DNA from 3 places in the Mesorhizobium sp. ESP-6-2 genome. Region 1 is predicted to be linked to each of the others. Evidence: riboswitches for the same ligand, from Rfam matches in the RefSeq annotation. Region 1 holds a riboswitch; each other region holds the start of a gene.
The links. Region 1 has a riboswitch for cobalamin ahead of LB532_RS29765 (aromatic ring-hydroxylating oxygenase subunit alpha). Riboswitches for the same ligand answer to the same signal wherever they lie in the genome.

Region 1 (10,515 bases):
ACCATGCTGACCGAGCCGTTCGTGCATGACTATGTGCGCGCCAACATCTGGCATCTCACCGGCCGGGACGCCGACCTTTTGGTCGATACCGGCATGGGCATCTGCCCGCTGGCGCCGGAGATCGAAACCCGGGCCGGCAAACCGCTCATCGTCGTCGCCACCCACATCCATCTCGACCATGTCGGCTCGCTGCATGAATTCGCGCTGCGGGCGGGACCGAGGATGAGCGCCGCGCAGTTCGAGAACATGGATGAGGCGGCGACTTACGCCTACATGTTCCATGACCTCGACGGCGCCGTCTCGCGACTGCCGGTGCCGGGCTGGAAGGCTGCGGATTACAAGATTCCGCCAGCGCCGCTGACGCGCACCCTCGACGAGGGCGACGTCGTCGATCTCGGCGACCGCCGCTTCCGCGTGCTGCATCTACCCGGGCATTCGCCGGATTCGATCGCGCTGTTCGACGAAGCAGACGGCCTGTTCTTCAGCGGCGACGCCATCTATGACGACCGGCTGATCGACGACCTGCCAGACTCGGACAAGTCGGCCTATTGCCTCACCATGCGGCGCCTGCTCGACCTGCCGATCCGCATCGGCCATGGCGGTCACGGCCCGAGTTTCGACGGCGAGCGCATGCGGGAGATCGCCTCGGCCTATCTCAGCCGAGCGGCTAGTCCATAAGCCAGCTCTAAAATTAAATCTTCGTAAGGTCGCCCGAAAACCCTAAATCGGGCCAATCCGCGCCCTAGATGCTGGTTTGTCGATCCGGCCGGCTGCCATGCGCGGCGAGACAGGCAATCCGGCTGTCGACAGCCGACGGGTGTTTTTCCCCGAACCATCCGCGGCCCAAGTTCAACTCTCGCCCGGACAGAACGACCATGTCACCCATAAGCATTCTTCATAGACATCGCGTCGCGGCCCTGCTGGGCGCTGCGCTGATCATTTCTCCCATCGTAGCCTCCTTCGCCGAAAGCCCGAACGACGTCCGCAACGCCGTCGGTACGACACAGACTCCCGTAGCCGGCGTAACGGCCCCGAACGGCTCCTTTGCCCCTATCGTGGCAGCCGACAAGCCGGCCGTGGTGACGGTTACGACCGTCATGAAGGGGCAACCGGATGTCATGAGCGATGCCTCGCCCCTGGACGGCGGCGGCTCGCCTTTCGACGACTATTTCCGCCAGTTCTTCGGCGACCAGGGCATGCCCGGACCGAAAGCGCCACCGCAGCAGTCGCAGCGCGCCGAAGCGCTCGGATCCGGCTTTATCGTCGGCGCCGACGGCACCATCGTCACCAACAACCATGTCATCGACGGTGCGAGCTCGATCAAGGTGACGCTTGACGACGGTACAGAGCTTCCCGCCAAGCTGGTCGGCCGCGACGCCAAGAACGACCTTGCGGTGATCAAGATCAAGGCCGACAAGCCCCTGCCGACGGTGAAATGGGGAGATTCCGATAAGTTGATGCCGGGCGATCAAGTGCTGGCCTTCGGCAATCCGTTCGGCATCGGCACCACGGTCACCTCAGGTATTGTCTCGGCGCGCGGCCGCGATCTCCACAGCGGGCCGTTCGACGATTTCATCCAGATCGATGCGCCGATCAACCACGGCAACTCTGGCGGTCCGCTGGTCGATGTGAGCGGCAACGTCGTGGGCATCAACACCGCGATCTATTCGCCCAATGGCGGCAGCGTCGGCGTTGGCTTCGCCATTCCGTCCGACCAGGCGCAAAAGGTGGTCGCCAAGCTGATGAAGGGCGGCGAAATCGAATACGGCTATCTTGGCGTCCAGATCCAGCCGGTGACCCAGGACGTTGCCAGCGCCATAGGTCTCGATCACCCCGGCGGCGCATTGGTCTCCTCGGTCACCGAGGGCTCGCCGGCGGCCGCGGCCGGCATCCAGACCGGCGACCTCATCACCGGCTTCGCCGGCCAGGAGATAAAAGACCCCAAGGACCTGTCGCGTGCCGTCGCCGATGTCTCGCCCGGCAAGAAGGAAACGCTCGACGTCTGGCGTAATGGCAAAGCCATGCAGCTTTCCGTCGACGTCGGCCGCAATGGCGACGATGCGCAGACCGCGTCGGTATCTGGTGATTCCGGCGCGCCGGGAAACGGGCAGGGGGCCCGCTTGCCGGCGATCGGGCTCGGCCTGATGGACATCACGCCCGATATTCGCCAGCAGATGAACCTCCCCGACAACCAGCGTGGCGCGGTGGTCGCCGCCGTCAATCCCGACAAGGCCGCGGCGGCTTCCGGCGTCCAGCCCGGCGACATCATTATCGCCGTCAACCAGATGCCGGTGAAGAGCGCCAGGCAGGCCACGCAGGCGATCGCGCAGGCCGGCAAGTCAGGCCGCAAATCGGTGCTGCTGCTGGTGGAACGAGGCGATGCCCAGATCTATGTCGCCGCGCCCATCAAGATTCAGGTTGCCCGCCACCGCGTCTTCGAGAACACTGCGCAAGGCCGACACATGGCCCGACATCTGGGCCCGATGCAGGGGAATTGCCGCAATGGTCACGCGAGGTTTCTTTTCAGGTCGGCGTCCACCGACGGATGGCGACGCGCGCATCCCGCCCGGCCAATATCTCGAGCAAGGATTTCCGGTGCTGTCGGCGGGGCCGACGCCGCGCCTGCGCACCGAGGATTGGTCGTTCACGCTGAAGCACGGGCCGCGCCCGATCAAGAAATGGAATTGGGCCGAGTTCAATGCGTTGCCGCTGACCAAGATGACGCGCGACATCCATTGCGTGACCGCCTGGACCAAGTTCGACACGCTCTGGCAGGGCGTGCTGGTCGACGATATCCTTGCGGATGCCGGCATCGAGCCGCCGACCGCCTTCACGCTGGCGCTATCCTTCGACGGTTACACCACCAACGTGCCGACAAAGGATCTCACAACCGGCAAGGCGATGGTGGCGCTGCTCTACGAAGGCAAGCCGATCACGCCCGACCATGGCGGCCCGGCGCGGCTGCTCGTCCCGCATCTCTATTTCTGGAAATCGGCCAAATGGCTGAACGGCCTGCAGTTCACAGAACGCGACGAGCCCGGCTTCTGGGAGCTGCGCGGCTATCACATCTATGGCGACCCCTGGCGCGAACAGCGCTACACGGACGATCCATGAGCGAGGTGCCGTCGGCACAATCACCCGGGCAAACACTGTCGCCCTGGCAGACAGCCAGGATCGTCCGCATGGAAAAGCGCACGCCGCGTGTCACCAGCTTCTTTTTCCAGCCGTCGCGGCCGTTTGCCTACCGGGCCGGACAGCATGTCGATGTCAGGTTGACCGCGCCTGACGGCTATCAGGCGCGCCGCGCCTATTCCATCGCCTCCGCGCCGGAGGTCGGTCCGGTGATCGAACTGGCGATCGAAAGGCTCGAAGACGGCGAGGTCTCGCCCTTCTTCCACGAGGTCGCCGCGGTCGGCGACGAGATCGAATTGCGCGGCCCGCTCGGCGGACATTTCATCTGGCCCGATGGTGATGAGCGACCGCTTCTGCTGGTCGGCGGCGGTTCCGGCGTCGTGCCCTTGATGTCGATGGTCCGCCATCGTGCCGCGCAGAAGTCGACGATGCCGGTCATCCTCGTCTTTTCGGCGCGGCTGTGGGACGAAGTCATCTTTCGCGACGAGCTGATCGGCCTCGACGATCGCGACGACGGCTTCGGCCTTGTGCTGACCCTGACGCGTGAAGCCGCGCGCCGGCCGACGGATTATTCGCGGCGGATCGACGTCGCCATGATGATACAATCCATGGCGCGGCTGCGCCGCCCGCCCGGCCTCGCCTTTGTCTGCGGCTCCAACGCGTTCGTGTCCGCCGCCGCCCAGGCGCTGATCGATGCCGGCATTCCAGCGGCTATCATCCGGACGGAGCGCTACGGCGTCTGAGATCTCCGGCTGCCGCCGCTCCTTGGGTGCAGCGGCGCGCAGATGGGGTTGTCGGCCGTCCCACAGCCTTGCAGCAGGAAAGGATCAAACACTTGACCCCTCCTTGCAAGAAAGAGCGGCCAGGCCAGCGGCTCTCAGGCCTCGATGTCAAGCGCCGAGAGCGGCTTGGAGCAGCAGGCGAGAATGAAGCCGTCCTCGATCTCATGATCGAGGATGCCGCCATTGTGGCTCATCTCGACCTCGCCTGAGAGCTTCTTGACTTTGCAGGTTCCGCACAGGCCGAATTCGCATGCGGCGGGGATTCTGACTCCCGAGGCGCGCGCCGTCTGCAGCACCGTCTGGCCGGCGACGCATGCGGCATCGACATCCGAAATCGAGAACCGGATCGGCGTCGCGGCTTCGACAGGAATGGCTGCGCCGTCTCCAGTCGGCGAGGCGAACGGCGCCGGGATTTCCTCCACCAGCGGCGCTGCAAAGCTCTCCTGATGGTATCTCGCCATGTCGAAGCCGGCGGCTTCGAGCATGCCGCGCACGGCACGCATGAAGGGGTCGGGGCCGCAGCAGAAGATTTCGCGCTCTCGGAAATCGGGCGCCAAAATCGGCAGCCGGATGGCATCGATGCGGCCCATATGGCCGAACCAGCCCTCCCGGCTCGACCGCTCCTCGATCATGAAACCGAGCGACAGGCCGGGCATGTGGCTGCCGAGCAATTCCAGCTCCCTGCGGAAGATGATCTCTTCGGGGCGGCGGGCGCAGTTGACGAAGCCGACATCGGTCCATGGCGCGCAGTCATTCAGCCAGCGCAGCATCGACATCATCGGCGTCACGCCGGAGCCGGCCGAAATGAACAGATATTTGGCCGCCGGGTGGCTGTGCAGCGAAAAGTCTCCGGCCGGCCCATACGCCTTGACGTGCGAACCAGGCCTCAAATGGTCGAACATCCAGCGCGTGCCAGTGCTGCCGGCCTGCGCCTTCACCGTCACCGCGATCGAGAACGGCCGCGAAGGCGAAGACGACAGCGTGTAGGTGCGCATCAGCAACCCATCCGCTGTCGGCAGTTCCAGCGTCACGAACTGGCCCGGCTTGTAGCGGAACCAGGTCTGGTTGTCGGAGCGGAAGGTGAAGGTCTTTACATCAGGCGCCTCGTCGCTCACGCCGATCACTTCCAGCACCTGGAGCCTGTCGTTCCAGGGCGCCATCTGATCGAGATGGCGATAGAGGCCGAGATCCGTCATCGCATTCATCCCTCACCTCTCAAGCAACGCTGCGCAGGGCCGGCCGGCCGTCTTCGGCGAGCCGCGGACCGATGAAACGCGCGTACCAGTCGACGAACTGGAGGACGCCGCCTTCGTGCAGTTCGGAATAGGGACCGGGTTCATAGGCCGGCGACAGGATGCCGAAGGCGTTTTCCTCGACGATGCGGCGGTCCTGGTCGTTGGTCTCGGTCCAGACATGGGTGAGTTCGGCGAGGTCATAGTCGACGCCCTCGACCGCGTCCTTGTGAACCAGCCATTTGGTCGTCACCGCGGTCTCAGTGGCGCTGATCGGCAGCACGCGGAAGGTGACGGCGTGGTCGCCGAGGATGTGGTTCCAGGTCGTCGGATAGTGATAGAGCAGCAACGAGCCGATGCGGTCGGTGGCAACGCTGTCGGACAGGTTCTTCTTGACCGCGCGTTTTCCCGTCATCGTGTAACTGACGGCATCGCGCAGCAGCGGCGCGCGGGTGGCACGGTATTGTCCGGCCGGGTCGATGCGGAACTCGCTCGGCAGGCCGGCGGCCTCGCATTTGGCCCAGTGCGCCAGCATCTCCGGGTCGCTGTCGGCGCCTTGCACGCCGGTCACGGTCGGCGCCTCAGGAAAGGTCTTGCAGAGCTCCGGATGGTTGCCGGCGCAATGATAGCATTCGCGGTTGTTTTCCCAGACCAGCTTCCAATTGCCCTTCTCGACGATGGTGCTCTCGAAGGCGACCTTTGCTTCGCGCAGCCGGTGCGGCGCCAAATAGGGTTCGATCATCGTCCGCATCGGCGCGAAATCCGCCGGCTCGTCGGCGAGGCAAATGAAGATGTAGCCGCCGACGCTTTCGCAGGCGACCGGCTTCAGGCCGAACTGGCTCTTGTCGAAGCCCTCGGCCATCTGCCTGGCGAACAGCAGCCTGCCGTCCAGTTCATAGGTCCACTGATGGTAGGGGCAGACGAGCTTCGCCGCCGTGCCCTTGTCGGTGTTGCAGACGCGGCTGCCGCGATGGCGGCAAGAATTGTGGAAGGCGTTGATGTTGCCCTTCTGGTCGCGCACCAGCACGACAGGATAGTCGCCGATCTGCACGGTGATGAAGCTGCCGGGCCTGGGCAGTTCGCAATCATGGCCGATGAACAGCCAGTCGCGGTACCAGATCAGCTCCATGTCGAGCTTGAAGTAATCGGCGTCGGTATAGAAGGGCTGCTCGAGTGAGAAGCCGTCCCTGCGGCCTTGCAGCCGTTTCAGCATGTCGTTGCGCGCATCCATGTCCTGTCCTCGCATTGAAGTCCTGTCCTCACATTGAAGGACTGAACGGAGGGGAGAGAGGAAGGATCAAGCCGCGCGCCGGCTTGCGCCGGACATGCACCATCCGCCTCTTGACCGCCCGCCGCGATCAGTCGAGTCCAACATCTCAGGCTGGTTTCCGGGCTCTGGAGCTGTCCTTGCGGACTGTCGCGACACCTTCCCAGGCCTTTGCCCAGTGGTCTCCCGTTGCGACCTGAACTCCACCACCGTTGCGGGGGCAGCGCCGGATTCTGACCGGCTTCCCAATTCTCCGCCTCGTCGTCACGCGGCGGCACCTGAGATGGCAGGATCTAACCATGATCGCCGACTTGTCGTCGGCATGAAAACGACATCGCATCCATGCCGCGCGACACGCATGGGAAACGGTGCGGCCGTCGTTGAAGGGGCAGAAAGGCTCGGCTCGCCGCCTCGGAATTCAACTCGTGGCGGACCAAAAAAGGTTAACAGTTTCGAAAAGTGACTATTAGCGTCCACTAAAATCGAACCGAACGGTTCGTTTCTGTTGACGATGCGTGCAGGACGGTGTGAACACTGGGCCTTCGACACAGTTGGTGATCGCACGGTCTGTTAAAATAAGTACTTGATAATAAAGGGAAAAAAACGAATGTAGAAGGCCTTGGCACAATTTCAAGTGGTGGAAACTTGGTCCACACGGAAAAACTTCGTGATTGGAAATGGCGCCATGGCTTTCCCACATCGGGGCTGTCCGAACGACGCGATTTCCTCCCAAGACACGCCGCTAGACGGACGGAAAAATACTGGAGTATCAAAAAATGAAAAAGATCATTCTCACTGCCGCCGCCCTTCTGGCTGTTTCCGGCAGCGCCTTCGCTGGTAGCGACCACTATGGTTCGAATGCCCCTGCGGCCACCGCCGTCGACAGCTCGTACACCGCTTCGACCAAGAAGTCGGAACCGGCTGCCCAGACGCCTGTCCAGGGCGCCGATCGCAACCTCTTCGGCAACAACTAAATAGCCGATCTCCAGTTGACGGCGGGCCTTCCGCCGTCCTGGCGGAATTTGAGAATTCAGGAGACTTGAAATGAAGAAGATCATCCTTGCTGCCGCCGCCGTTCTGGCCGTTTCGGGCAGTGCTTTCGCCAGCAGCGACAACTATGGCTCCAATGGCGCCAACCAGCCTGCCGTCACCTCGACCGACAGCTCGTACACCGCTTCGACCAGGAAGTCGGAACCGGCTGCCCAGGCCCCTGTTCAGGGTGCCGACCGTAACCTCTTCGGCAACAACTAACAGCCGATCTCCAGTTGACGGCGGCCTTCCGCCGTCCTGGCGAAATTTGAGAATTCAGGAGACTTGAAATGAAGAAGATCATCCTTGCTGCCGCCGCCGTTCTGGCCGTTTCGGGCAGCGCTTTCGCCGGCAGCGACAACTATGGCTCCAATGGCGCCAATCAGCCCGCGGCCACCTCGACCGACAGCTCGTACACCGCTTCGACCAGGAAGTCGGAACCGGCTGCCCAGGCCCCTGCTCAGGGTGCCGACCGTAACCTCTTCGGCAACAACTAACAGCCGATCCTTCAGCAGCTGGCGGGTAAGCCCGCCACTGCGTGGAATTTGAGAATTCAGGAGACTTGAAATGAAGAAGATCATCCTTGCCGCCGCCGCCGTTCTGGCCGTTTCCGGCAGCGCTTTGGCCGCCAGCGACAACTACGGCTCCAATGGTGCCAACCAGCCTGCCGTCACCTCGGTCGACAAGTCGCACACGGCTTCGATCCGCGACAGCGGTTCGCCCGTCTACAAGCTGCTCAATTCGTCGGGTGACGTACAGAAGTCCGCCCCTCAGGGCAGTGACCGGAATCTCTTCGGCCACTAACGGCTGAAGCTGATACCAAACAGGAGCGGGGGGGGTTGCCCCCCGCTCCTGTTTTTGCGTGGCCGGCAATTAATTCATGTAAATTCATGGCCTGCTCTCAGGCTGCCTTCGCTTCCGTCTCGTGCAGCGCGAAGGATCGCCCATCCGCGTCGAAGATATGAAGGTCTCCGGCGTCGGCGCTCAGCCGCAGCGTCGCCCCGCGCTTGACCTCGACATTGCCCGGCAGCTTGGTCACCAGCGGCAGGTCGGCGCGGCCGATGTCGACATAGACGAGTTGCACCTCGCCGAGCTGCTCGACATAGTCCACCGTCCCTTCGAACAGGTAGTCCGTGCCGCTGGCGATCGCCAGGTCCTCCGGCCGCACGCCGAAGCTCACCGACGCGCCCTTGGCCGAGGCCGGCGTCGCGATCGGCACCGTAGCCTTGCGGCCGCCGACATGACTGATGACGGTCGGATTGCCCGATTTGTCGATGGTCGCCGGCAGGATGTTCATGGCCGGCGAGCCGATGAACTGGGCAACGAACAGATTGCCGGGTTTCTTGTAGAGTTCCATCGGCGTGCCGACCTGCTCGATATGGCCCTCCTTCAGCACCACGATGCGGTCGGCCAGCGTCATCGCCTCGACCTGGTCGTGGGTGACGTAGATCATGGTGGTGTTGGGCATCGATTCCTTGAGCTTGGCGATCTCGATGCGGGTGGCGACGCGCAGCGCCGCGTCGAGATTCGACAGCGGTTCGTCGAACAGGAACACTTTCGGGTTGCGCACGATGGCGCGGCCGATGGCCACGCGCTGGCGCTGGCCGCCGGACATCGCCTTGGGCAGGCGGTCGAGATAGTTGGTCAGCTGCAGGATCTCTGCCGCCTGGCGCACGCGCTTGTCGATCTCGGCCTTGCTTTCCTTGCCGATCTTCATCGAGAACGCCATGTTGTCATAGACTGTCATATGCGGATAAAGCGCGTAGGACTGGAACACCATGGCGATGCCGCGCTTCGACGGCGGCACGTCGTTGACCACCTCGCCGGCTATTCGGAGCTCGCCCGAGGTGATCTCCTCGAGCCCGGCGATCGAGCGCAGCAATGTCGACTTGCCGCAGCCCGACGGACCGACGAAAACGATGAACTCGCCCGATTTGATGTCGAGGTCGATGCCGTGCAGAATGTTGAGATTGCCGTATGATTTCTTCACTTGCCTCAGCGTGACATCGGCCATGTTTCCCTCCAGTGCTCCCTAGAATTCAGTCGATACGCCCGAACCAGGCGCCGTAGCCGCCGAGGCGGATGGAGCCGGTGCTCGCCTGTCCCGAAAATCCGTGTCCGGGCAAAGGTTGCAGCGATCGGCCGTCAAGGTCAACCTCCGCCGGCCCGGATCCCAGATTGAAGACGCAGACGATCTGCTCGTTGCCGGCACGGCGCGTGAAGGCGACAGTGTCGCCCTGGCTTTCGATGAAGTTGATATCGCCCTTGGCCAGCGCCGGATGGGCGCGGCGGAAGCCGAGAAAGCGCCGGTAGTGTTCGAGCAGCGAATGCTCGTCGCCTTGCTGGACATTGACGGCTTGCGACAGGTGCTTGGCCGGCACGGGCAGCCACGGCTTTGCCTGGGAGAAGCCGCCATTCCTGGCGTTGCCGTCCCACACCATCGGCGTGCGGCAGCCATCGCGGCCCTTGAATTCCGGCCAGAAGCGGATGCCGTAGGGATCTTGCAGATCCTCGAACCGCAATTCGGCTTCGCCGAGCCCCAATTCCTCGCCCTGATAGATACAGACCGAGCCGCGCAAGGACATCAGCAATGCCGAGATAACCTTGAGATAGGCGGTCGGGTCGGCTTCGTTGGCGGCCCAGCGCGAGGCCGGGCGCATCACGTCATGGTTGGAGAAGGCCCAACACGACCAGCCGTCGCTGGCAACCTTGCCGAAGGTTTCCAGCACCGAACGAACCTTGGCGGCGCTGATCTTTTCCGGCGCCAGGAAATCGAAGGAATAGCACATGTGCACGCGCTTGCCGCCGGCTGTATAGGCCGCCACAACGTCCAGTCCGCGCTGTGAATCGCCGACCTCGCCGACCGCGGCAGTCGCCGGATATTCGTCGAGCAGGGCGCGGAAGCGTTCGAGGAAGCCGAGGTTCTCCGGACGGCTCTTGTCGTAGATGTGGTCCTGGTAGTTGTAGGGATTGACCGCGGGTGCGGTCTGGTCGTTGCGCTGTTCCGGTGGCAGCGGCGGGTTGTTTTCCAGCCCCTGGCTGTGGAAGTAGAAATTGATCGTGTCGAGGCGGA
Region 2 (10,515 bases), on a different contig from region 1:
TCGTAGGTTGCCGCCGTGCGCACCATGTGGCGCAGTTCCGCCTCGTCGGCCGCCGCCATGACGACGAAGCCCGGCAGGGAGGCCAGGAAGGTGGTGTCGAAGGCGCCGCAATGGGTGGCGCCGTCGGCGCCGACGAAGCCGGCGCGATCGATCGGGAAGCGCACCGACAATTTCTGGATCGCCACGTCGTGCACGACCTGGTCGTAGGCACGTTGCAAGAAGGTGGAATAGATCGCCGCGAACGGCTTGTAGCCTTCGGTGGCGAGGCCGGCCGCGAACGTCACCGCATGCTGCTCGGCGATGCCTACATCGAAGGTCCTGGCCGGAAACACTTCGCCGAACAGGTCAAGCCCGGTGCCGCCCGGCATGGCGGCGGTGACGGCGACGATGCGCTCGTCCTCCTGGGCCTCCCGGATCAGGCTTTCGGCGAACACCTTGGTGTAAGCCGGCGCGTTGGCCGGAGCCTTGGCCTGCGCGCCGGTGATCACGTCGAACTTGTTGACGCCGTGATATTTGTCGGCCGCGGCCTCCGCCGGCGCGTAGCCCTTGCCCTTCTGGGTGACGACATGGATCAGCACCGGGCCCTTGCCATTATCACGGACATTTTTCAGCACCGGGATCAGATGGTCCAGATTATGACCGTCGATCGGGCCGATGTGGTAGAAGCCGAGCTCCTCGAATAGCGTGCCGCCGGTCACGTAGCCGCGCGCGTGCTCGACGGCCCTGGTGATGGCGCGATCGGCACGCTTGCCAAGATACGAGGTCAGTTTCTTGCCGAAGTCACGCAGGCCGACATAGGCCTTGCCAGAGGCCAGGCGCGCCAGATAGGCGCTCATGGCGCCGGTCGGCGGCGCAATCGACATGTCGTTGTCGTTGAGAATGACGATCAGGCGGGCATCGAGCGCGCCGGCATTGTTCATCGCCTCGTAGGCCATGCCGGCCGACATGGCGCCGTCGCCGATGACGGCGATGACATTGTTGCGGCCGCCGGCAAGATCGCGGGCCGCCGCCATGCCCAGGCCGGCCGATATCGACGTCGAGGAGTGGGCGGCGCCAAACGGATCGTATTCGCTCTCTGTGCGGCGGGTGAAGCCGGAGAGGCCGCCCTCCTGGCGCAAGGTGCGGATGCGATCGCGGCGCCCGGTCAGGATCTTGTGCGGATAGGCCTGGTGGCCAACATCCCAGATCAGCCGGTCATCGGGCGTGTTGAAGACATAATGCAGCGCCACGGTCAGTTCGACAACGCCAAGCCCGGCGCCGAGATGACCGCCGGTGTGCGACACCGCGTCGATCAGTTCGAGGCGAAGCTCCGATGCCAGTTGCGGCAATTCGCTTTCGGAAAGCGTGCGCAGCTCGGCCGGGATGCGGACCTTGTCGAGAAGCGGCGTATGCGGCGTTGCGTTCACGGGTAGGCCCAGGCTTCTGTTCATGCGGGGGATAGGCCGCCGTCAGGCGAAAGTAAATGCCTGTCAAATGACGCGGAAGGCACGGCCCTGTCGTCGATTTCCTCAGCCTTCCGGCAGTGGAATGAACTCTTTCTCATCGCCGGGAACGATGTCGAAGCGGCCGGTCTTCCATTCTTGCTTGGCCTGTTCGATGCGCTCCTTGGAGGACGAGACGAAATTCCACCAGATGTAGCGCTTCGAGCCCAGCGAGGCGCCGCCGAACAGCATGAAATGGGCACCGGCCTGTGAGGCTACGACGATCTCGTCGCCGGGCCGGAACACCAGCAGCCGTTCGGCCGGAAACACGTCGCCGGAAATCGAGACCTCGCCTTCCAGCGTGTAGATGGCGCGTTCTTCCGCGTCGGCCGGGATTTTGACGCTGGCGCCCGGCGCCAGCCTGAGGTCAGCGTAAAGCGTCTCGGAATCGGCCCGCACCGGGGAACGCAGCCCCTGGAAATCGCCGATGACGACGCGGCCACCGACGCCTTCCGCGTCAATGTCGGGAAGCCGCGCGACAGCGGTGTTCTCGAACACCGGCGCCACTTCCTCCTTGCCGTCCGGCAGCGCCAGCCATGTCTGCAGGCCCGAGACCGACATCGGCGCGCCACGCAGTTCTTCCGGCGTGCGCTCCGAATGGACGATGCCGCGGCCGGCGGTCATCAGGTTCACGTCACCCGGCTCGATCACCATTTCGGTGCCGAGCGAATCGCGATGCCTGATCCTGCCATCGAACAGGTAGGTGACCGTCGACAGGCCGATATGCGGATGCGGCCGGACGTCGAGCGCCTGACCGGCGCGCAGGATGGCAGGCCCCATGCGGTCGAAGAAGATGAAGGGACCGACCAGCCGCCTTCTGGCGGTCGGCAAGGCACGGCGAACCTGAAAACCGCCAATGTCCTTGGCGTTCGGAATGACCATCAATTCGATCTGGTCGCTGGCAAAGGCGTCGCCTATTTCGGGGTCCTTCCCGGGGAAGAAGCTCATGAACTCTCCTTGTCAGCGGTCGATGGCTGCTTTGGGCAGATCAGGCAAAGCGGATCGCCGCCTTCGCCCGCAGCTTGGCCGCAACCTCCTCGCGATTGCGCGGATGCTGGTTGGTTTCAAGCGAATCGAGAAGCTCGCGCGCCGACGCCGCGATAGCCTCGACGGCATGGTCGAAGGCATGCTGGTTCTGCTTCGAGGGCCGCGTCGTTCCGCTCAGCTTGCGGACGAACTGAAGGGCTGCATCGCGCACCTCGTCATCGGTTGCCGGCGGATCAAAATTGAACAGGGTCTTGATGTTTCTGCACATCGCTTCCGTATCTCCTCTTGTCCTGGAGCCGTTTCAATCGGGACGCGTTCTATCCTCAATCATGATCGTGTCAAAAACCAGAGAGACGGCTGCATGCCTCAATCCGCGTCCAGCGGCTCCGTCCCGATCGGCTTGCCGTCGCGGGACAGCCTGATCTTCTCCACCTTGTCCTCGGCCGCCTTGAGCAGCCGGTCGCAATGCACCTTCAGCGCCTCGCCGCGCTCGTAGATCCTGATCGACTGGTCGAGCGGCACATCGCCACGCTCCAGATCATCGACGATCTTCTCCAGCGCGTCGAGAGCCTGTTCGAAGCTCATCGCCTTGACGTCTTCGTTGGTTTCACCAGCCATCATTCATCCTTTCATCAGTCGCCCGACATGGGCGGCGACCGAAAATGCCAATCCTTGCAGATCGTAGCCGCCCTCGAGCAGGCTGACGAGCCGGTTGCCGCTGTGGCGCGCCGCGCGCTGCATGAGTTGGCCGGTGGCCCAGTCGAAATCATCCTCGGTCAGGTTGATCTCGGCCAGTGGGTCGCGATGATGCGCGTCGAAGCCGGCCGAAATAATGATCAGGTCGGGTGCAAAATTGTCGAGCGAGGGCAGCACGCGCGACAGGAAGGCGTCGCGGAACGCCTCGCTGCCGGTCTGCGGCGCAAGCGGCGCGTTGATGATGTTGCCGGCGCCGGTTTCGTTCTTTGCTCCGGTGCCCGGGTAGAGCGGCATCTGGTGGGTCGAACAATAAAGCACGGACGGATCGTCCCAGAAAATATCCTGCGTGCCGTTGCCGTGATGCACGTCCCAGTCGACGATGGCGACACGTTCGATATCGTGTTTGCGCTGTGCATAACGTGCGGCGATGGCCGCCGTGTTGAACAGGCAGAAGCCCATTGCCGTCGCTTTCTCCGCATGATGGCCGGGCGGCCGGGCGGCGACGAAAACGTTGTCTGCCCTGCCGGCAAAGACGTCGTCGACGGCGGCATTGGCGGCGCCGATCGCGGTGATCGCCGCTTGCCAGCTCTTCGGGCTGGCCGTTGTGTCGGCATCGATGCGGGCGATGCCCGTCTCGGGAATGGCGGCGCGTACCCGCTCGACGAAATCCCCGGGATGCGCATAGAGAATGGTGGCCTCGTCGCCTTGTGGCGCCTCGAGGCGGTCGAGCGCGGCAAAAGCCTCCTCGTCGAGCACGCGCTCGATGGCGCGCAAGCGGTCCGGCCGCTCCGGATGGCCGGGTGGCGTGATGTGCTCGAGGAAGATCGGATGGGTGTAGAGACGAGTGGCCATGCTCCCTATCTAGTGCCCCGGCGCGGCGATGGCCATGCGTTGCGGCCTGATGGCTGGGGAAAATCGCGCCTGCGTCCATTCGCGTCGCCGCGGGCGATTGGCGGCGCGGAGGCTTCGTCGTAAAGTCCCGGCCACTGCCTGGTGCCCGCCGCGAGCGGGAGAATCGGGAACACGGTTTGATACCGTGGCGTGCCCAACGCTGTAAGGGGGACCGCGCCGGTAAATGCCACTGTCGATGACGGGAAGGCGCCGGATGCGGGTTGATCCCGAGCCAGAAGACCGGCCTGGCAGGCATCGTCATCCGCATGGTCAGGCGGACGGCAGTTGATTGCAATCGCAAGGGGACAAGCGATGCCGGACGAGATGACCATCCCCGTGGGTGACGGATTCGACCAGATGGCGCGCGATGCGGTCTACCGCGCCATGTTCACGCGGCGCGATGTCCGCAGCCATTTTACATCAGAGGCCGTCGATGACGAGGTGCTGGCGCGGCTGCTGCTTGCCGCCCATCACGCGCCATCGGTCGGCTTCATGCAGCCATGGAATTTCATCGTCATTCGTGGCACCGAACGACGGGAACAGGTGCGCGCCCTGTTCCTGGCGGCGCGCGAGCAGGAATTGCCCGCTATCGAGGAAGAGCGGCGGGCGCTCTACCGCAAGCTCAAGCTGGAAGGCATCTGCGAAAGCGCGCTCAATATCTGCATCACCTGCGACCGGCGACGCTCACAGGGTTCACCGCTGGGACGCTGGCACAATCCCGAGATGGATCTCTACAGCACGGTCTGCGCGGTGCAGAATTTCTGGCTGGCGGCACGCGCCGAAGGGGTCGGGGTCGGCTGGGTCAGCATTATCGAGGCGCAGGCGTTGAAAGACCTTCTGTCGATTCCCGAGCATGTGACGCCGGTGGCCTATCTCTGTGTCGGCCGCGTCTCCGAGTTCGCGCCGAAACCGGACCTCGAAACACATGGCTGGGGTCGACGACTGCCGCTGCCCGAGCTGATCATGAGCGAGACGTTTTGCGGACAGGGCGAAGTGCCGCTCAAGTCAACGATCGCCCGCCTCAAGGCGGCAACACGGGAAAAATCTGGCAAACCCTTGATTTGATTGCCGACACGGCATGCGCAGCGCTGCCGGCGGCCTGCGCCTTGTCCTGAGCATCTGAACCTGGAAGCACCTCGGCTATCCGCCTTCAGGCGGCTCCGGTATCCTTCCTCAACAATCCTTCGAGCAGTTGCTTGAATGCCGCTACCACGGTCTTTGATGTCGCTTCCGGGTCGTTCGAATTGGCGATCCGCTGCGCCGCCTGACTGCTCGCCCCGTTGATTAGCCGCGCCGCGGTCTCAGGGTCGACGCTTGGGACCACCACCCCGTCCCCTTGCAGCATCGTCAGATGATCGGTCATGGAAGCGACGCAGGCATTGGCGTTCGGCCATTGCGCGGGGTCCCCCAGCACGGCCGGACCGTCCCGGAACATGATGCGCTGGATTTCCGGCTCCAGCGCCATTTCGATGTAGCTCGTGCATTCGTCGACGAAGCTTTGCCAGCGGGTCGGTGCTTTCGCTGCAACCTCATTCACCCGTGCCGCCATCTCGGCGTCGATCTCGGCGATGACCGCCTGCAAGAGCCCCTTCTTGTGGCCGAAATGATGATAGAGCGCACCGCGCGTCAGTCCTGCCGATGCGGTGAAATCGTCCATCGACGCTTCGGCATAGCCGATCGTTCCGAAGGCATGCCGGGCCGCGGCAATCAATTTGGCGCGGGTTTCGGCGATCATTTCCTTGCGAGGCTTGTGCATTTCTTCTGGCCTTATGCACATACGTTCCGTATGCCAATTGACATACGCAGCGTATGATCTATCTAGTGTTCATACGCATCGTATGTAATTTCCGAATCGCCTTTTGTCGAGGAACGGACCATGCAAAATCCCTACTCCGAGATCTTTCGATCCCCTGGCGCCAAGGGCTTTGCCGCTGCCGGCTTCATGGCGCGCCTGCCGATCGCCATGGCGCCGATCGGCATCGTGGCGATGCTGTCGCAGACGCGTGGCGAATACTGGCTGGCGGGTGCCGTCTCGGCGACATTCGCGCTGGCCAACGCTTTCCTGGCGCCGCAGATCTCCAGGCTGGTCGACCGCCTCGGCCAGACACGGATCGTCGTGCCCACCACCATCGTCTCCGTGGCGGCATTCCTGCTGCTGATTGCGTCGGCCAACCAGGATTGGCCGGTATGGACATTGTTCGTGTCGGCGCTGCTGGCCGCGGCCATGCCCAGCATGCCGGCAATGGTGCGCGCGCGCTGGACCGAGCTTTTTCGCGGCCGGCCGGAGATGAACACCGCCTTCGCCTTCGAATCGGCGGCCGACGAGCTGGTCTATATCGCCGGTGCGTCGCTGTCGGTGGGCCTCAGTGCGGCGCTGTTTCCGGAAGCAGGCATGCTGGCGAGCACTTTGTTTCTCGCCTTGGGCTCCATAGCGTTCATTCTGCAGCGATCGACCGAACCAAGAGTGCGGCCGGCGGACCATGGTTCGGCCGGCTCGGCGATCCGCCTGCGGCCGGTACAGATCATCACCTTCGCCCTGATCTTCATCGGCGCGACCTTCGCGACGACGGAAGTGAGCACCGTGGCGATCACCAAGGAGTTCGGCCAAGCCGGTGCCGCAAGCCTGGTGATCGGCGTTTATGCGCTGGGATCGTTCGTGTTGGGCATCGTGGTCGGCGCACTCAACCTCAAGACGCCGCTACAGCGCCAGCTGGCCGTGGCGGTCGCGATCATCGCGGTCAGCACGCTTTTGCCGCTCACCGCCGACAGCGTGCCGCTGCTGGCGGTGACCGTCTTCATCAGCGGCGTGGCGATCTCGCCGACTTTCATCACAGCATTTGGCCTGATCGAACGGCATGTGCCGGAAGCGATGCTGACCGAGGGCATCACCTGGGTGACAACGGGAATCGGCATCGGCATGGCGCTGGGCTCTTTCGCCGCCGGCGCCGTGGTGGATGCGTTCGGCGCCCAGAACGGGTTCTGGGTCTCGGTGGTCGCGGGCGGCATCGCGCTGGTCACGGTGCTGCTCGGCCAACGCAGCCTTGCCACTCACAAATGCGAGCTGGATGGGTGTGAAGCGGCCGTCGTTGCCGCGGAATGATCCATGACGCGTCCGGTTCAGCGGATCGGACGCTACTGCCGCCGTCGAACTTCAGAGAATCTCGGTCTTGGCGATATGGATGCCAAAACCTTCAAGGCCGACATAGTGGCGCTCGCGCGAGGCGATCAAATTGATCGAGGAAATGCCGAGATCCTTCAGGATCTGAGCACCGAGCCCGATCTCGCGCCATTCATTCTCGCGGCGGCGCGCCTCTTCGTGATCCTCGCGGTCGCCGCTCGCAGGCCGGTTGCGTTCCTGGTGGGCGACGCCGACCGAGCCCTCTCGCAGATAGACGATGACGCCGCGCTTGCGCTCGCCCATCGCCTTCATGATGCCGTCCAGCCGATGGCTGGTGCCGAAGACGTCGGTCACCACGTCCTCGGAGTGGAGACGCACAGGCACCTCTTCCCCATCGCGGATGTCGCCGAAGACGACGGCGACATGATGCATGGAATCCCAGGGCAGCGTGTAGGTGAAGACCTGCGCCTTGCCGCCGAGCGTGTCGATCTCGGAGCAAGCAACGCGTTCGACCAGCGTTTCCTTGCGTTGCCGGTAAGCAATGAGGTCGGCGACAGAAACCTGCTTGAGGCCATGTTCCTCGGCAAAAGCCGCGACCTGCGGGCCGCGTTTGACGGTGCCGTCATCATTGACCAGTTCCGAGATCACGCCGATCGGCGGCAGGCCGGCGAGCTTGCACAGATCGACGGCCGCCTCGGTATGGCCCGAACGCATAAGCACGCCGCCTTCGCGCGCGATGAGCGGGAAGATGTGGCCGGGGCGGACGAAATCGGAGGCGCCGACATTGCCATTGGCGAGATTGCGCACGGTCAGCGTGCGGTCGTCGGCGGAAATGCCTGTCGTGGTGCCATGCTTGAAATCGACGCTGACGGTGAAGGCTGTGGTGTGCGCTGAATCATTGTCGGCGACCATCGGCGCAAGGTTGAGGCGCTTGGCCTCCTCGCGCGGCATCGGCGTGCAGACGATGCCCGAAGTGTTCCGCACGATGAAGGCCATCTTTTCCGGTGTGCAATGGACGGCGGCGACGATCAGGTCGCCCTCGTTCTCGCGCCCGTCATCATCCATGACGACGACGATCTCGCCACGCTCGAAGGCCCGGATTGCTTCGACGATCTTCTTCTGGTCGTAAGACATGGAATGCTCGCTTCGCTCGCAAGGGAGTAGGGGAATAGGGCAGTAAGGCAGTAGGGGAAAGGAAAAATTGCTCGTCTCGCGGGCAGCTTAACATACTGCCATACTGCCCTACTGCCCTACTGCCCTACTGCCTTCCTTACCTGTCTGTCCTCGGTGCCGCAGATAATGGTCGGCGATGGCGCAGGCAACCATCGCCTCGCCGATCGGTACGGCGCGAATGCCCACACAGGGGTCATGACGGCCCTTGGTCATCACTTCGACGTCGTTGCCGTCCTTGTCGATCGACTTCCGTGGCGTCAGGATGGAGGAAGTCGGCTTGACGGCGAAGCGGGCGATGATCGCCTGGCCGGTCGAGATGCCGCCAAGGATGCCGCCGGCATTGTTGGACAGGAACACCGGCTGGCCGTCATTGCCGATGCGCATCTCGTCGGCATTCTGTTCGCCGGTGATACGGGCGGCCTCGAAGCCGTTGCCGATCTCGACGCCCTTGACGGCGTTGATCGACATCAGGCCTGACGCGATATCCTGGTCGAGCTTTGCGTAGATCGGCGCGCCGAGGCCGGCCGGAACGCCGTCGGCGACGATCTCGATCACGGCGCCGACGGAGGAACCCGCCTTGCGGATGCCGTCGAGATATCGGGTAAAGACCGGAACGGACGCCGGATCAGGCGTGAAGAACGGATTATCCGCGTCGCCGATGAAATTCCAGTTCCAGTTGGCGCGGTCGATCGACTTCTCGCCCATCGATACCAGCGCCCCGCGCACGACCATGCCCGGCACGACCTTGCGGGCAAGGGCTCCGGCCGCGACCCGAGCCGCTGTCTCGCGCGCCGAGGATCGGCCGCCGCCGCGATAGTCGCGCACACCGTATTTGACGTCATAGGTGTAGTCCGCATGGCCCGGCCGGTACTGGCGGGCGATCTCGCCATAGTCCTTCGAGCGCTGGTCGACATTTTCGATCAGCATGGAGATCGGCGTACCTGTCGAGATCATCGTCTCGCCGTCATCGTCAAGGATAAAGCCCGACAGCACCTTCACTTCGTCAGGTTCACGGCGCTGCGTGACGAAGCGCGACTGGCCGGGCCGGCGCTTGTCGAGTTCGGCCTGGATTTCGTCACGCGTGAAGCGGATGCCGGGTGGGCAGCCGTCGACCACGCAGCCCAATGCGGCTCCATGGCTTTCGCCCCAGGTGGTGACGCGGAAAAGATGGCCGAACGTGTTGTGAGACATCGCAAAGTGCCTTGCCCGGCATCGGAGCCGACTGAAGCCTGCCTTCTATTGGCGTTTTCCACAGGGGTCAAACCGTGATCTTCGGATTTAGTTTTGACACATTCGATTGGTTTCTGCTCTGTTCCATTCGCCGTTGAGGATCCGCCGCTACCCATGCCGGCGCAATACCAAAGAGGACGATGATGCGTACCCTGATTGGCGCTGTTGCCGCCACATTCCTGCTTTGCACCGCCGCTTTCGCCGGGCAGACCGAAGGCCTGATCAAGAAGATCGACAAGGACGCGCTGACCCTGACGCTGGACGACGGCAAATCCTACAAGCTGAATGCGGAAACCGATCTCGACGCGCTGAAGCCCGGCATGGATATCGTCATCGCGTATGACGTGACCAATGGCGAAAACGTCGTCACCGATATGCAGTTGCCGGACAGCGACTCCAACTAGGCTTCCAATGCAAATCGGCTGTTCGGCGTTTGTTGAGCCGTTGCAGCCGTTTTATGCACCTGCAACCGGCAGTCTGCATGAGCCTTCCTGGATCGTGCCGGGAGCCTAAAGCCACCTCAGGCTGTCGCCTTCCAGCTTGAGCACGCGGTCCTGCGGTATCGCCAGCTTCGCCGCATCGTCCTCGGCCATGTCAAGCACGAAGCGAAACAAGGTGCGCATGACGCCGCCATGTGTCACGCAGACTGTCTGGCGCTCGAGCGCGTCGAACCACGGCTTTACCCGTTCGAGCAGCATCTGGTAGCTCTCGGCATCCTTGCCCGGCGGCTGAAAGTTCCATTTGTCCAGCGCACGCGTCCTGCTCGCACCCGGAAATTGTGTCTCCAGCTCGGCAAAGGTGAAACCCTGCCAGTCGCCGAAATTCACTTCAACAAGGCGGGGATCGGTCCCATAGGCAGCGGGGTCGAGCTTCATGGCGGCGCGAATGCGCTCCATGGTCTCGCGCGTGCGCCGCATCGGGCTGGCGACGAAATCGAAC
Region 3 (10,515 bases), on a different contig from region 1:
CTGACGCGGATTTTCTGACCATCCCATGGCACATCGCCTCTCTGAGATTGGTCGAAGCCTTTCTCCCCTCGTCATCCTGGGGCGAAGCAAGGAGCGAAGCGACGCGGCGCAGACCCCTGGAGCTGCACCGCAGCCCAAGGGATCCATGGCGTGACCAGGGAGCGTCGCTGCGGTGGAGAATTCTGCTCTGCTGCACTCGCGGCTAAGGTCGCGGCATGGATCCTCGGGTCTCCGCGACGGAGCTTCGCTCCTGCTCCGCCCGTGGATGACGAAGGCGGGGAGGCTACGGCTAACCTCCACGGTCGCATCAAACGTCGATCTTGAGGGCAAAGGGCGTGCCTTCAAAGGCATCGGCGCCGCGCCCGATCACTTCGATTGCCGCGACCATGCGGCCGTCTCGACCAAGCAGCGCGTCGGCCACCGCGATCAGCCGCGGATTGGGCGTCGCCGATGGCGACAGCATCCGCAACGTCCGGGCCAGTTCGGCCTCGTCGCGCTTCGGCGCCAGCGCGGCGGCGATGATATAGGCGGAGGCTGTCGAGCGGCTGATGCCGGCATAGCAATGCACCACCATCGGTCTTGCCCGGTCCCAGCGGCGCGCGAAATCGAGCAGGTTGCGCACATGCTCCTCGCCCGGCATGGTCATGCCATCCTGCGCCACCGCGATGTCGTGCATGACCAGGTGCAGATGGTTTTCCCTCATGATCGAGGCCGGGCGGAGCACATCGGTGCCGGCGGCCAACAGCGACAGCAGCCGCTCGGCGCCGGTCCTCGCCACCGTTTCCTCGACCTTTGCCAGCGAGCAGACATGGATCATGGTTTGATACCTTTCGCTCGATCCTCGCGCCGCGCCGCCCATTCGGCAAGGGCGGATTCGAGCCGCAGCCACTCCTCCTCGTTCCCCGGCAGACCGGCCCGCAGGACGTGCGGACGGTCGGTGAAATGGCGAAGCAGGATGCCGCGTTCGCCAAGTGCTGCAAACAAGCCGGCGGCCTCCGGCAGGCTGAAATAGCGGAACAATGTGGTGCCGCCCGCGACAGGCACGCCGAAACGACCGAACAGTCCGTCGAGCCGAGCCGATGCCTCCGCCAGCGACGCGCGCATGTCGTCCTGCCAGCCGATATCGGCAAGTGCCCGAATGCCATATTCCAGCGCCGAGCCGGCAACGGCCCAAGGGCCGAATTGCGTTTCCAGCCGTTGGGCCGTCGGCGCATTGGCAAGCGCAAACCCAAGCCGCAGGCCGGCCAGCCCGAAAAACTTGCCGAAAGAGCGCAACACGACGATGCCGCCCTGGCCGACATCGCCGGCGAGACTGTGTTGGCGCGGGCCGACATCCATGAATGCCTCGTCGACGACCAGCAGCCCGCCCTTGGCGTGCAAGCCGGCGGCCAGCGCCAGCAGCCAGTCGCGCTCGATGATGCGCCCATCCGGGTTGTTCGGATTGACCACGACGGCAAGGTCGGCGTCCGCCAGATCAGCGAAATCGCTGACTTCGGTCACCTCGTGCCCCGCGATTTCCGCCGCGCGGACATGTTCGGCATAAGTCGGCCCCAGCACGAGCGCCTTGCCCGGCGCGACCAGCGATGCCACGCGCGGCAGCAGGATCTGCGTACCGGGCGCAGCGACGACATTGGCTGGCGAGGGCGCACCATAGGTGCCGGCCGCGATCGCCGTCAGCTCACGCGCCCGCCCCGCTTCCGGCAATCGCGACAGCGAGGTGGCGGGCAAATCGAAAAGCGGGTAGGAGTGTGGATTGATTCCGGTCGAGAGGTCGACGAAAGGCTGAGGGGCGTTGGGGAAAAGCGCCCTTGCCCGGCCGAGACTTCCACCATGGTCCACCGCTCCTTCAAGAAGCTTCATGTCAGTCCTGATCGCTTTCCTGTCATTGGCCGTCGAATCCGCGCTGGGCTACCCCGACTGGCTGTTTCGCGCCATCGGCCATCCCGTGACATGGTTCGGCAGGCTGATATCCTTTCTCGATCGCCGGCTCAACCGCGCCACTGATCCCGACGCGCTGCGTCGCCAACGTGGTGTCCGGGCGCTTCTGGTCATCGTGCTGGTGCCGGCGCTAATTGGCCTGTGCGTGCAGACCCTGCTCGGGTTCGTTCCCTTGGGACTGTTCATCACCGCCCTTCTGGCGACATCGTTCCTGTCACAGCGGAGCCTTTATGAGCATGTCGAGGCCGTCGCCGACGCGCTCGATTCGGGCGGGCTCGACATGGGCCGCGCCGCCGTTTCGCGCATCGTAGGCCGCGATCCCGAAATCCTGGACAGGGCCGGTGTCTGCCGCGCCGCGATCGAGAGCCTGGCCGAAAATTTCTCCGACGGGATCGTTGCCCCCGCCTTCTGGACGGGCGTCGGTGGCCTTGCCGGCGGCGCCGCCTACAAGGCCGCCAACACCGCCGATTCGATGATCGGCCATCGCACGCCGCGCCACGAAGCGTTCGGCAGGGCAGCGGCACGTTTCGATGATTGGATAAATCTGCCGGCGTCGCGGCTGACGGCGCTGCTCATCACGTCGGCGGCTTTCCTGGTGAAAGGCGCCGACGCGAAAGCCGCATGGCAGGCGGTGCGGCGCGACGCGAAAAAGCACCGCTCGCCCAATGCCGGCTGGCCGGAGGCGGCGATGGCCGGCGCACTTGGCCTGGCGCTCGCCGGGCCGCGCAGCTATGGCGGCGTAACGGTCGACGACGCGTTCATGGGCGAAGGCGGCCGGCGCGAAGCCGACAGCATCGACATAAGGCGGGCACTGAAACTTTATCGTGTCGCCGACTGCCTGTTGATCGCGCTGTGCGGGGTGATTTCGGTCGTTGTCATGGTTGTGACCTAACCTTACCCTCCCCCTTGTGGGGAGGGTAAGGAACGCTCAGAACTCGATCCCCTGCTGCGCCTTCACGCCCGCCGCGAAATGGTGCTTGGTCAGCCCCATCTCGGTGACCAGGTCGGCCGCCTCGACCAGCGCCGGCTTGGCGTTGCGACCGGTGACGACGACATGCAGGCCCTCGCGGCGCGCCTTCAGCGCGGCAACCACCTTCTCCAGATCGAGATACTCGTAGCGCAGCGCGATGTTGAGTTCGTCGAGCACGACGAGACTGATCGACGGATCGGCCATCAGCTCCAGCGCCTTGGCCCAGGCGGCCTCGGCCGCCGCGATGTCGCGCTTCAGATCCTGCGTCTCCCAGGTGAACCCCTCGCCCATCGCGTGCCAGACGACGCGGTCGCCGAATGCGGCGAAGGCCTCCTTCTCACCCGTATGCCATTTGCCCTTGATGAACTGGACGACGCCGACGCGCTTGCCGTAGCCGAGCATGCGCAGCGCCAAGCCGAAGGCAGCCGTGGTCTTGCCCTTACCCGGGCCGGTGTTGACGATCAGCAGTCCCTTTTCGACCGTCTTGCTCGCCACCTCGGCATCCTGCACCGCCTTGCGCTTGGCCATCTTGGCGCGGTGGCGCTCTTCGTCCTTTTCGTCGATGTCGGTCATGTCACTTCACCTTGAGCGGCAGCCCCGCCACCATCAGCAGCACTATGTCGGCAATCGCGGCGACCTGCTGGTTGAGGCGGCCGGCGGCGTCGCGGAACCGGCGCGCCAGCGCATTGTCTGGCACGATGCCTTGTCCGACCTCATTGGATACCACGAACCAGGGCCCGCGCGGCCGCGACAGCATGTCAGCCAGCCGCCGGCATTCGCCCTCTACATCATGTTCGGCCAGCATGTGATTGGTCAGCCAGAGCGTCAGGCAGTCGATAAGCACCGGCTGGTCCTCCGGCAAGATCTCCAATGCACCGACAAGGTCGAGCGGTGCATCAATGGTCGTCCAGCCCTCGCCGCGCCGCGACCGGTGCAACGCGATGCGCTGCCGCATCTCGTCGTCATAGGCTTGCGCCGTGGCGATGTAGGTCCATGGCGAAGGCAAGGCCGTCATCAGCGTTTCGGCGTGCGCGCTCTTGCCGGAGCGCGCACCACCGATGATGAAGGTCAGTCTTCCGCGATCAGGCAAAGCTGTCGCGCAGACTCGTCGCGGTGCCGGTGAAGCGTCCACGCACCACGCCGACGGCAGCGCCGAGCACGAGCCAGAAGACTAGGTTGGTCACAGTTACCGCCACCACGAACTGATGATGCAGGCCTTCCGGAATCGGCGTCTCGAAACTGTCGGGCTGCGGCGCGCCGACAATATGCGGCGCGACGATCAACACCACGCCCAGAATCGCCAGCGGCAGCGATTTGCGGAAGGCGATCAGGGCAAGGCCGATCGCCGTTGCCGCCACCGTTGCCGTCCACCAGATCTGGCGCGGCAGAAGCTCGGCGGCAGGCATGGCCGGCAGTTCCGGCGGCAGGCCGAGGCCCGGCGCCAGCGTGAACACGGCAAAGCCGGCCAGTCCCCAGAACACGCCCTGGCGCCAGTTGCCGATGCCGCCGGCGAATTCCGAAACCGCGACCAGGACCAGCGCGAAGCCGATGCCGGTGACGATGTTGGCAAGCACGCTGAAGGCGAAACGCTCGAAGCCGTCGGCCGGCGCCCAGCCTTCCTCTTCAGCCGGAGCAGCTTCAGCGGGTGCCGGCGCCGCGGAGCTCATGGCGTTACCCGCCGGGGCGGCAGCGCTCATGGCGTTGTTGTCGGTCGCGGCCGGTGCGGTATGGTCATGGTGATGGCCGCCGCCGGCCTGTTCGTAGACTTCCGCCTTCAGGATCAACGGCACGGTGGCATAGGCCTGCATGCAGGCGAGAACGACACCGGCCACAAGCCCTGCGATCGCCGCGATGAACACGACGTTGCGAAACAGGTTCATGATGTCAAATCCCTATCAGTGGCAGGGAAACGCCATCGAGTGGCGATAGTCGTGCGCGGCATTGTGGACCGCGTCGATATGCGAGAAACCGACAAAGCCGACGACGAAAATGCCGAGCAGCGCCGCGAGCGCGAGTTGCAAGAGGCGCGACTGCGAGGAGATGGAGGCGCCGAGGGAGACGGAAGCGGTATTCATGTCTTGTCCTTTCACCCTCCACCCGAGGGCATCGAAGTCAGTTTCCTGTCGCCGGCAGGTCTCCTGGCTCGCGGATCAGCGCCCTTCCCCACCTTCCCGAAGAAAATCTTCAGTGGCATATGGAGAGGACTACCGCACACAGTTGCGGGGGCAGCCACGGCATTGGGCAGCAAATCCGCCCGCACCGCATTCCCTCTTGGCTCCAATCGGAACCGACGACGAAGGTGACTATAGGGAAAATCGCCGCATCCGGCAAACCAAATTCCGACGGCGACAAGCGCTTTAGCGCCGTCCGGCCGCTTGCTCCGCTGCAATTGACAATTTCCGTGGCCGGGTGTCGGCTGCCATCCTCACAGGAGGCCAGCCATGCAGCCCGTCCAGAGCCAGCACGCCCCCTACAACGGCCTCACCCGGGCCGAGCCGACATTGCCGTCCTCGGCCTATTGGGATGCGGCGGCCTACCAGCGCGACCTCGACGCCATCTGGTACAGGAACTGGCTGCTCGTCTGCCGTGGGGCCGACCTTGCCCAGCCGCTCGCCTTTCGCACCTTCCGCGTCGGCACCCAGGAGGTCGTCGTGCTGCGCGACGACACCGGCGAGCTACGCGCCTTCCACAACACGTGCCGGCATCGCGGCTCGCAGCTTTGCCAGGAAAGTGCTGGCCGGTTGAAGGCGCGGCTGATCACCTGCCCCTATCACGCATGGTCCTATTCGCTGCGCGGCGATCTCGTACGCGTGCCGTCGAAAACGCTGCCCGAAGGCTTCGACAAGGCGGACCATCCGCTCTATCGCGTCTCGCTGTCGGTCTGGCGCGGCTTCGTCTTCGTCAATCTGGCGGAAGATGCCGCCGGCTCGGCGCACTCATCCTTCGACCAGGCCTCCGGCGATCTCGGCAACTGGCCGCTGGAATCGCTGACATCAGGCCATGTGCTGCGCAAGGTGATGAACTGCAATTGGAAGATCTTCTGGGAAAATTTCAACGAGTGCCTGCATTGCCCCGGCGTCCACAAGGACCTGTCGCGGCTGGTTCCGATCTATGGCCGCGGCCTGATGGGCCGGCATGACGACCCCGAATGGACCCGCCATGCCGACAATGACGCGCCGGAATTTTCCGGCGGGCTGCGGGCGGGTGCCGAGACATGGTCGCGCGACGGCCAGGCGCATGGGCCGGTCTTTTCGGGCCTCACACCGGCCGAGCGCGCCGCCGGCCAGACCTACGCCACCAGCCTGCCCTCTATGTTCATCGTCGGCCACGTCGACTATGTCAGGTCAGTACGGCTGGTGCCGCTTGGCCCCGAGCAGACCGAGTTGACCGCCGAATGGCTGTTCGCGCCCGAGGCGTTGGCCGCCACCGACATCGACAATATCGTCGGCTTCGGCACCCAGGTGCTGGAGGAGGATGCCGCGATCTGCGAGGTCAACCAGAAAGGGCTGCGCTCCATGCGCCACAAGGCCGGCGTGCTGATGCCGGAGGAGTACGACCTTCACCGCTTCCACGACTGGGTGCGCGAACGGCACGCTGCGCTTGTGCCGTAAGCTTCACAGCGACTTCGGCAGATACCGCCAGGTGACATAGCCGCAGACCGCCGCAAGCAGGCCGAGCGTGACGAAAACCGAGCCGAGGCCAAAAAAGGCCAGCACCACTGAATAGACCAGCGGCGGCGTCAGTTCGGAAAAATCGAGATAGGTGCGGTAGACCGCAGCCATCTGCGCGCGCTCGTAAGAACGCACGGAGCGCATGAAGGCGGTCGAGCCCAGCGCGTCGAGCGCGATGGTGAAGAAGGCGCCGCATAGCAGGAAGGCGCCGGTGATGAGCGGCGCGCTTTCGCCGACGGCACCCGCCGCCAGCAGCATCGCCGACATGGCGAAATAGGCAAATGTCATGGTCCTGCGGCCGCCGAAGCGCTTGCCCGCCTTGCCCCAGAAAATCGCCATGAACAAAAGCGCGTTGCCCGCCGAAACCAGAATGCCGCCGGCCAGTTCGCCCTCGCCGGTGATGACCATGAACAGCGGTCCGTAGACGAAGAAGGTCGTCCAGAAGCAGGAGCGGCCGAAGGCGATCAGCCAGGCCAGCCTCAGCCTCGGCTGCGCGACGAAGCGGCCGATATTGGCCAGCGGATTGACCGGGCGCGTCTTGCCCGGCCGGATCGAGGGATTGTCGCCGAGCCGGTAGGTCCAGAACAACGCCAGCAGGGCCAAGGCGAATACGGCGACCGCGCCATGCGCGGCATAGATGCCGAAGCGCGTGTAGAGAAAGATGCCGAGCGTCGGCCCACCCGTCCAGGCAAACATCGACCACGCCATGCGCAGCGATTCGGCCTGCATGAAATCGGTCTTGCGGATGTGGTCCATGATGTAAAGGTTGAGCGTGATCGACAGCGCGCTGGCGCCCATGACACGGCATAGCATGCCGGCCAATTGCCCGGCGAGCGTATGCGTGACGAAGAACAACGAGCCGATCGCCAGCAGGCAGGCGCCCGCCGTGTAGACCCAACGCCGGGCGAAGCGCTGGATCAGCATCGGCATGAACAAGGTCACCGACAGGCCGAGCATCGCCACGATGGTGTAGAGGATCGAGACGATCTGCTCATTGTGGAGGATCTCGTAGGCCTGGATCGGGATGACGCTCGACACCGTGGCGCGAGCGAAGGATTCGACCGCGTAGAGCGAGGCGAAGGTGCGGGCATCCGCGGCCTTGAGGGCCGGTAGCCAGATCGGATGGCGCACATGCGTGGACATTGCTTCCCCAAAGCAGAATCACCAGCCAAATCTGCGGCCATCATTTCGCGACCGGTAACAGGAAACCGACGTGCCCCGGTTAAAACGAAGCCGGTCAAAGGCTTTCCCGTGCTGGCCTAAAGGGGTGCCTGATGCAGCGCCGGCTGACCGTCCGTATCGAAGCTCACGGCCTTCTTTTGTCCGGCGTAACCGTGATAGTCCTCGTGCGGGGCTGAATCAGATCGCGAGACCATGAGCATCCAGACGCCGACCATGCCCGCCGCGGAGTTGCCGAAGACCAAGCGCATCGTCGCCATCGACATGCTGCGCGGCATCGCGCTGATCGCCATGGCGAGCTACCATTTCACCTGGGACCTGGAATTCTTCGGCTACACCGATCCCGGCCTGACCGCCTTCGGCTGGTGGAAGTTCTATGCTCGCTGCATTGCCTCAACCTTCCTGTTCCTGGTCGGCGTCAGCCTGTATCTCGCCCATGGCAAAGAGATCCGCTGGAACGGCTTCTGGAGACGCTTCGCCATGGTCGCCGGGGCCGCGATCGCCATTTCGGTCGCCACCCGTATCGCCACACCGGATGGTTGGATCTTCTTCGGCATCCTGCACCAGATCGCGCTGGCGAGCCTGCTCGGGCTGGCATTCCTGCGCCTGCCGGCGCTGCTCACACTGCTGATCGCCGCGGCCGTCATCGCCATTCCCTTCTATTTTCGGCTGGAATCGTTCGATCACCCCTGGCTGTGGTGGGTCGGCCTTTCCGCGGTCAACCCACACTCCAACGACTATGTCCCGTTGTTCCCGTGGTTCGGGGCGGTGCTTGTGGGCCTCGGAGCGACCAAGCTTGGCTCCGGCTTCGGCGCCTTGGCGCGCCTGGCGGATGTGGCACCCGGGCGCTGGTCCAACCCGCTGGTCTTCATCGGCCGGCACAGCCTGGCCTTCTACGTGATTCACCAGCCGCTGCTGATCGGCAGTGTCTGGTTGTTCTCGCAAGTAATGCCCGCGAAGGTCGAACCCCCGCAGGTGAACTTTCTCAAGACCTGCCAGATCTCGTGCGAGCAGCAGCGCGACAGCAAGTTCTGTTCGAGCTATTGTGGGTGCATGCTGGACACGCTGGAGGGCGAGGCAACGCTTGATCGGCTCTACAAGAACGACCAGACCGCCGAATGGAGAGCGCATCTGGCGGACCTCGCCGGCACCTGCACGGCCCAGACCGACAGCAAGACGGAGGAAGGTGTCGAATGACCGAGACCCCGCCCAAACCTGGGCTGATACCGTGGCCGCCGCTGATCTACATCGCCGCCATCGCCATCAGCATCGCGCTTGGCCTGCTCTTTCCCCTGCCCTGGATCGGCGACCTCCTGGGCGACCTCCTCTACGCGGCCGGCTGGGTGGCGCTGTTCGGCGTCGCCGCACTCTGGTTCACCGCCATCCGCACCATGATGCGAGCCAGGACCACGCTCAACCCCAACGCCGTGCCGGACCATCTTGTCACCTCGGGCCCATTCGCCGTCAGCCGCAATCCGATGTACCTCGCCAACACGCTGCTGTTGATCGGCGTCGCCTTCATCTCCGGGATCGTCTGGTTCCTGCCGCTCGCCTTCGTCGCCGCCTACGTCACGCAGAAGGTCGCGGTGGAAAAGGAAGAAAAGATGCTGGCGGCAAAGTTCGGCAAGAAATACCGCGACTATGCCAAGCGGGTGCGGCGCTGGATTTGATTGGAGGCTGGCTTGGCCGAAACCGCCCCTTCTTCGTCATCCACGGGCGAAGCAGGAGCGGAGCTCCGTCGCGGAGACCCGAGGATGACGATGTTTGGAAGCTTCGGCCAATCCCGAACGTTTCCTGTGGCCACTCACACAAGCCGCCTACGTATTAACCCCCAGCTCGACCAGCCGCTCGACGCAGGATTCCTCTGCCTGGTCCAGCTCTGCCAATGTCTCCTCGAGGTCGCGGCGCTTTTGCCTCAGATCCTCGCGCTTTTCCTCGATGCGCTTGATCATCAGCTTGAGTTGGCCGACCTCGCCGGGCGGTTCCTTGTACATCTGGATGATTTCGCGGATCTCGTTGATCGAGAAGCCGAGTCGTTTTCCGCGCATGATCTGCCGGATCAGGTGTCGGTCGGATGGACGAAACAGCCGCGTGCGGCCGCGCCGCACCGGCTGCACCAGCCCCTCGTCCTCGTAGAAGCGCAACGTCCGCGTCGACACGTCGAATTCGCGCGTCAGCTCGGTGATCGAATAATATTCCCGCATTCTCACCCCATAGCCGGAGACTGGCGATTGCTGCTCTCCGTCCGCCGCAGACCTGCCGGATCGGCCGCAGTCTGCCTGTCGCCGAGCCTCGCACGGCATTTACGTAAAAGTCAATTGAGCCGGATCAATGGACGCCGAACCACCACGTGGCAAGGCCGAGAAAGGCGAAGAAGCCAACGACGTCGGTGACCGTGGTGACGAAAACCGCCGAAGCGACCGCGGGATCGACCTTGAAGCGGTCGAGCAGCAGCGGGATCAGGATGCCGGCAAGGGCCGCAACGAACATGTTGATGATCATGGCCGCGGCGATGATGCCGCCCAGATTGGCATCGCGGAACCAGACGGCGGCGACGATGCCGATCAATATGGCGAAAACGATGCCGTTGATGAAGCCCACGCCCATCTCGCGGCGAATGATGCGGCCGGCATTGTAGATGTCGAGATCCCTTGTCGCCAGCGCGCGCACGGTGACGGTCATGGTCTGCGAACCGGCATTGCCGCCCATCCCGGCCACGATCGGCATCAGCACGGCGAGCGCCACGATGCGCTCGAT

Region 2: linked by a shared signal. The riboswitch ahead of bluB (5,6-dimethylbenzimidazole synthase) and the one ahead of LB532_RS29765 (aromatic ring-hydroxylating oxygenase subunit alpha) in region 1 are both predicted to bind cobalamin.
Region 3: linked by a shared signal. The riboswitch ahead of LB532_RS07765 (CbtB domain-containing protein) and the one ahead of LB532_RS29765 (aromatic ring-hydroxylating oxygenase subunit alpha) in region 1 are both predicted to bind cobalamin.

The regions. Positions count from the first base shown of each region.
Region 1 covers NZ_JAIUGT010000016.1:63,068-73,582, reverse strand. Annotated here, with positions in the region: gene LB532_RS29795 (MBL fold metallo-hydrolase) at 1-678, shown strand, start outside; partial or broken gene LB532_RS29790 (DegQ family serine endoprotease) at 876-2,405, shown strand; gene LB532_RS29785 (hypothetical protein) at 2,340-2,510, opposite strand; gene LB532_RS29780 (molybdopterin-dependent oxidoreductase) at 2,503-3,114, shown strand; gene LB532_RS29775 (ferredoxin reductase) at 3,111-3,875, shown strand; gene LB532_RS29770 (hybrid-cluster NAD(P)-dependent oxidoreductase) at 4,010-5,110, opposite strand; gene LB532_RS29765 (aromatic ring-hydroxylating oxygenase subunit alpha) at 5,130-6,377, opposite strand; cobalamin riboswitch at 6,508-6,710, opposite strand; gene LB532_RS29760 (DUF680 domain-containing protein) at 7,190-7,387, shown strand; gene LB532_RS29755 (DUF680 domain-containing protein) at 7,458-7,664, shown strand; gene LB532_RS29750 (DUF680 domain-containing protein) at 7,733-7,939, shown strand; gene LB532_RS29745 (DUF680 domain-containing protein) at 8,010-8,246, shown strand; gene LB532_RS29740 (ABC transporter ATP-binding protein) at 8,344-9,456, opposite strand; gene LB532_RS29735 (alpha-glucosidase) at 9,482-10,515, opposite strand, start outside.
Region 2 covers NZ_JAIUGT010000004.1:211,304-221,818, forward strand. Annotated here, with positions in the region: gene dxs (1-deoxy-D-xylulose-5-phosphate synthase) at 1-1,430, opposite strand, end outside; gene LB532_RS13500 (pirin family protein) at 1,509-2,429, opposite strand; gene LB532_RS13505 (DUF2277 domain-containing protein) at 2,470-2,736, opposite strand; gene LB532_RS13510 (exodeoxyribonuclease VII small subunit) at 2,835-3,086, opposite strand; gene LB532_RS13515 (histone deacetylase family protein) at 3,090-4,016, opposite strand; cobalamin riboswitch at 4,139-4,319, shown strand; gene bluB (5,6-dimethylbenzimidazole synthase) at 4,368-5,120, shown strand; gene LB532_RS13525 (TetR/AcrR family transcriptional regulator) at 5,206-5,811, opposite strand; gene LB532_RS13530 (MFS transporter) at 5,932-7,155, shown strand; gene ribB (3,4-dihydroxy-2-butanone-4-phosphate synthase) at 7,207-8,307, opposite strand; gene aroC (chorismate synthase) at 8,416-9,537, opposite strand; gene LB532_RS13545 (DUF1344 domain-containing protein) at 9,720-9,980, shown strand; gene LB532_RS13550 (histidine phosphatase family protein) at 10,086-10,515, opposite strand, start outside.
Region 3 covers NZ_JAIUGT010000002.1:523,325-533,839, reverse strand. Annotated here, with positions in the region: gene LB532_RS07795 (tyrosine phosphatase family protein) at 308-817, opposite strand; gene cobD (threonine-phosphate decarboxylase CobD) at 814-1,860, opposite strand; gene cbiB (adenosylcobinamide-phosphate synthase CbiB) at 1,859-2,830, shown strand; gene cobO (cob(I)yrinic acid a,c-diamide adenosyltransferase) at 2,867-3,481, opposite strand; gene cobU (bifunctional adenosylcobinamide kinase/adenosylcobinamide-phosphate guanylyltransferase) at 3,483-3,998, opposite strand; gene LB532_RS07770 (CbtA family protein) at 3,991-4,788, opposite strand; gene LB532_RS07765 (CbtB domain-containing protein) at 4,804-4,983, opposite strand; cobalamin riboswitch at 5,019-5,215, opposite strand; gene LB532_RS07760 (aromatic ring-hydroxylating oxygenase subunit alpha) at 5,350-6,519, shown strand; gene LB532_RS07755 (MFS transporter) at 6,523-7,722, opposite strand; gene LB532_RS07750 (DUF1624 domain-containing protein) at 7,954-8,955, shown strand; gene LB532_RS07745 (methyltransferase family protein) at 8,952-9,428, shown strand; gene LB532_RS07740 (MerR family transcriptional regulator) at 9,576-9,962, opposite strand; gene mgtE (magnesium transporter) at 10,087-10,515, opposite strand, start outside.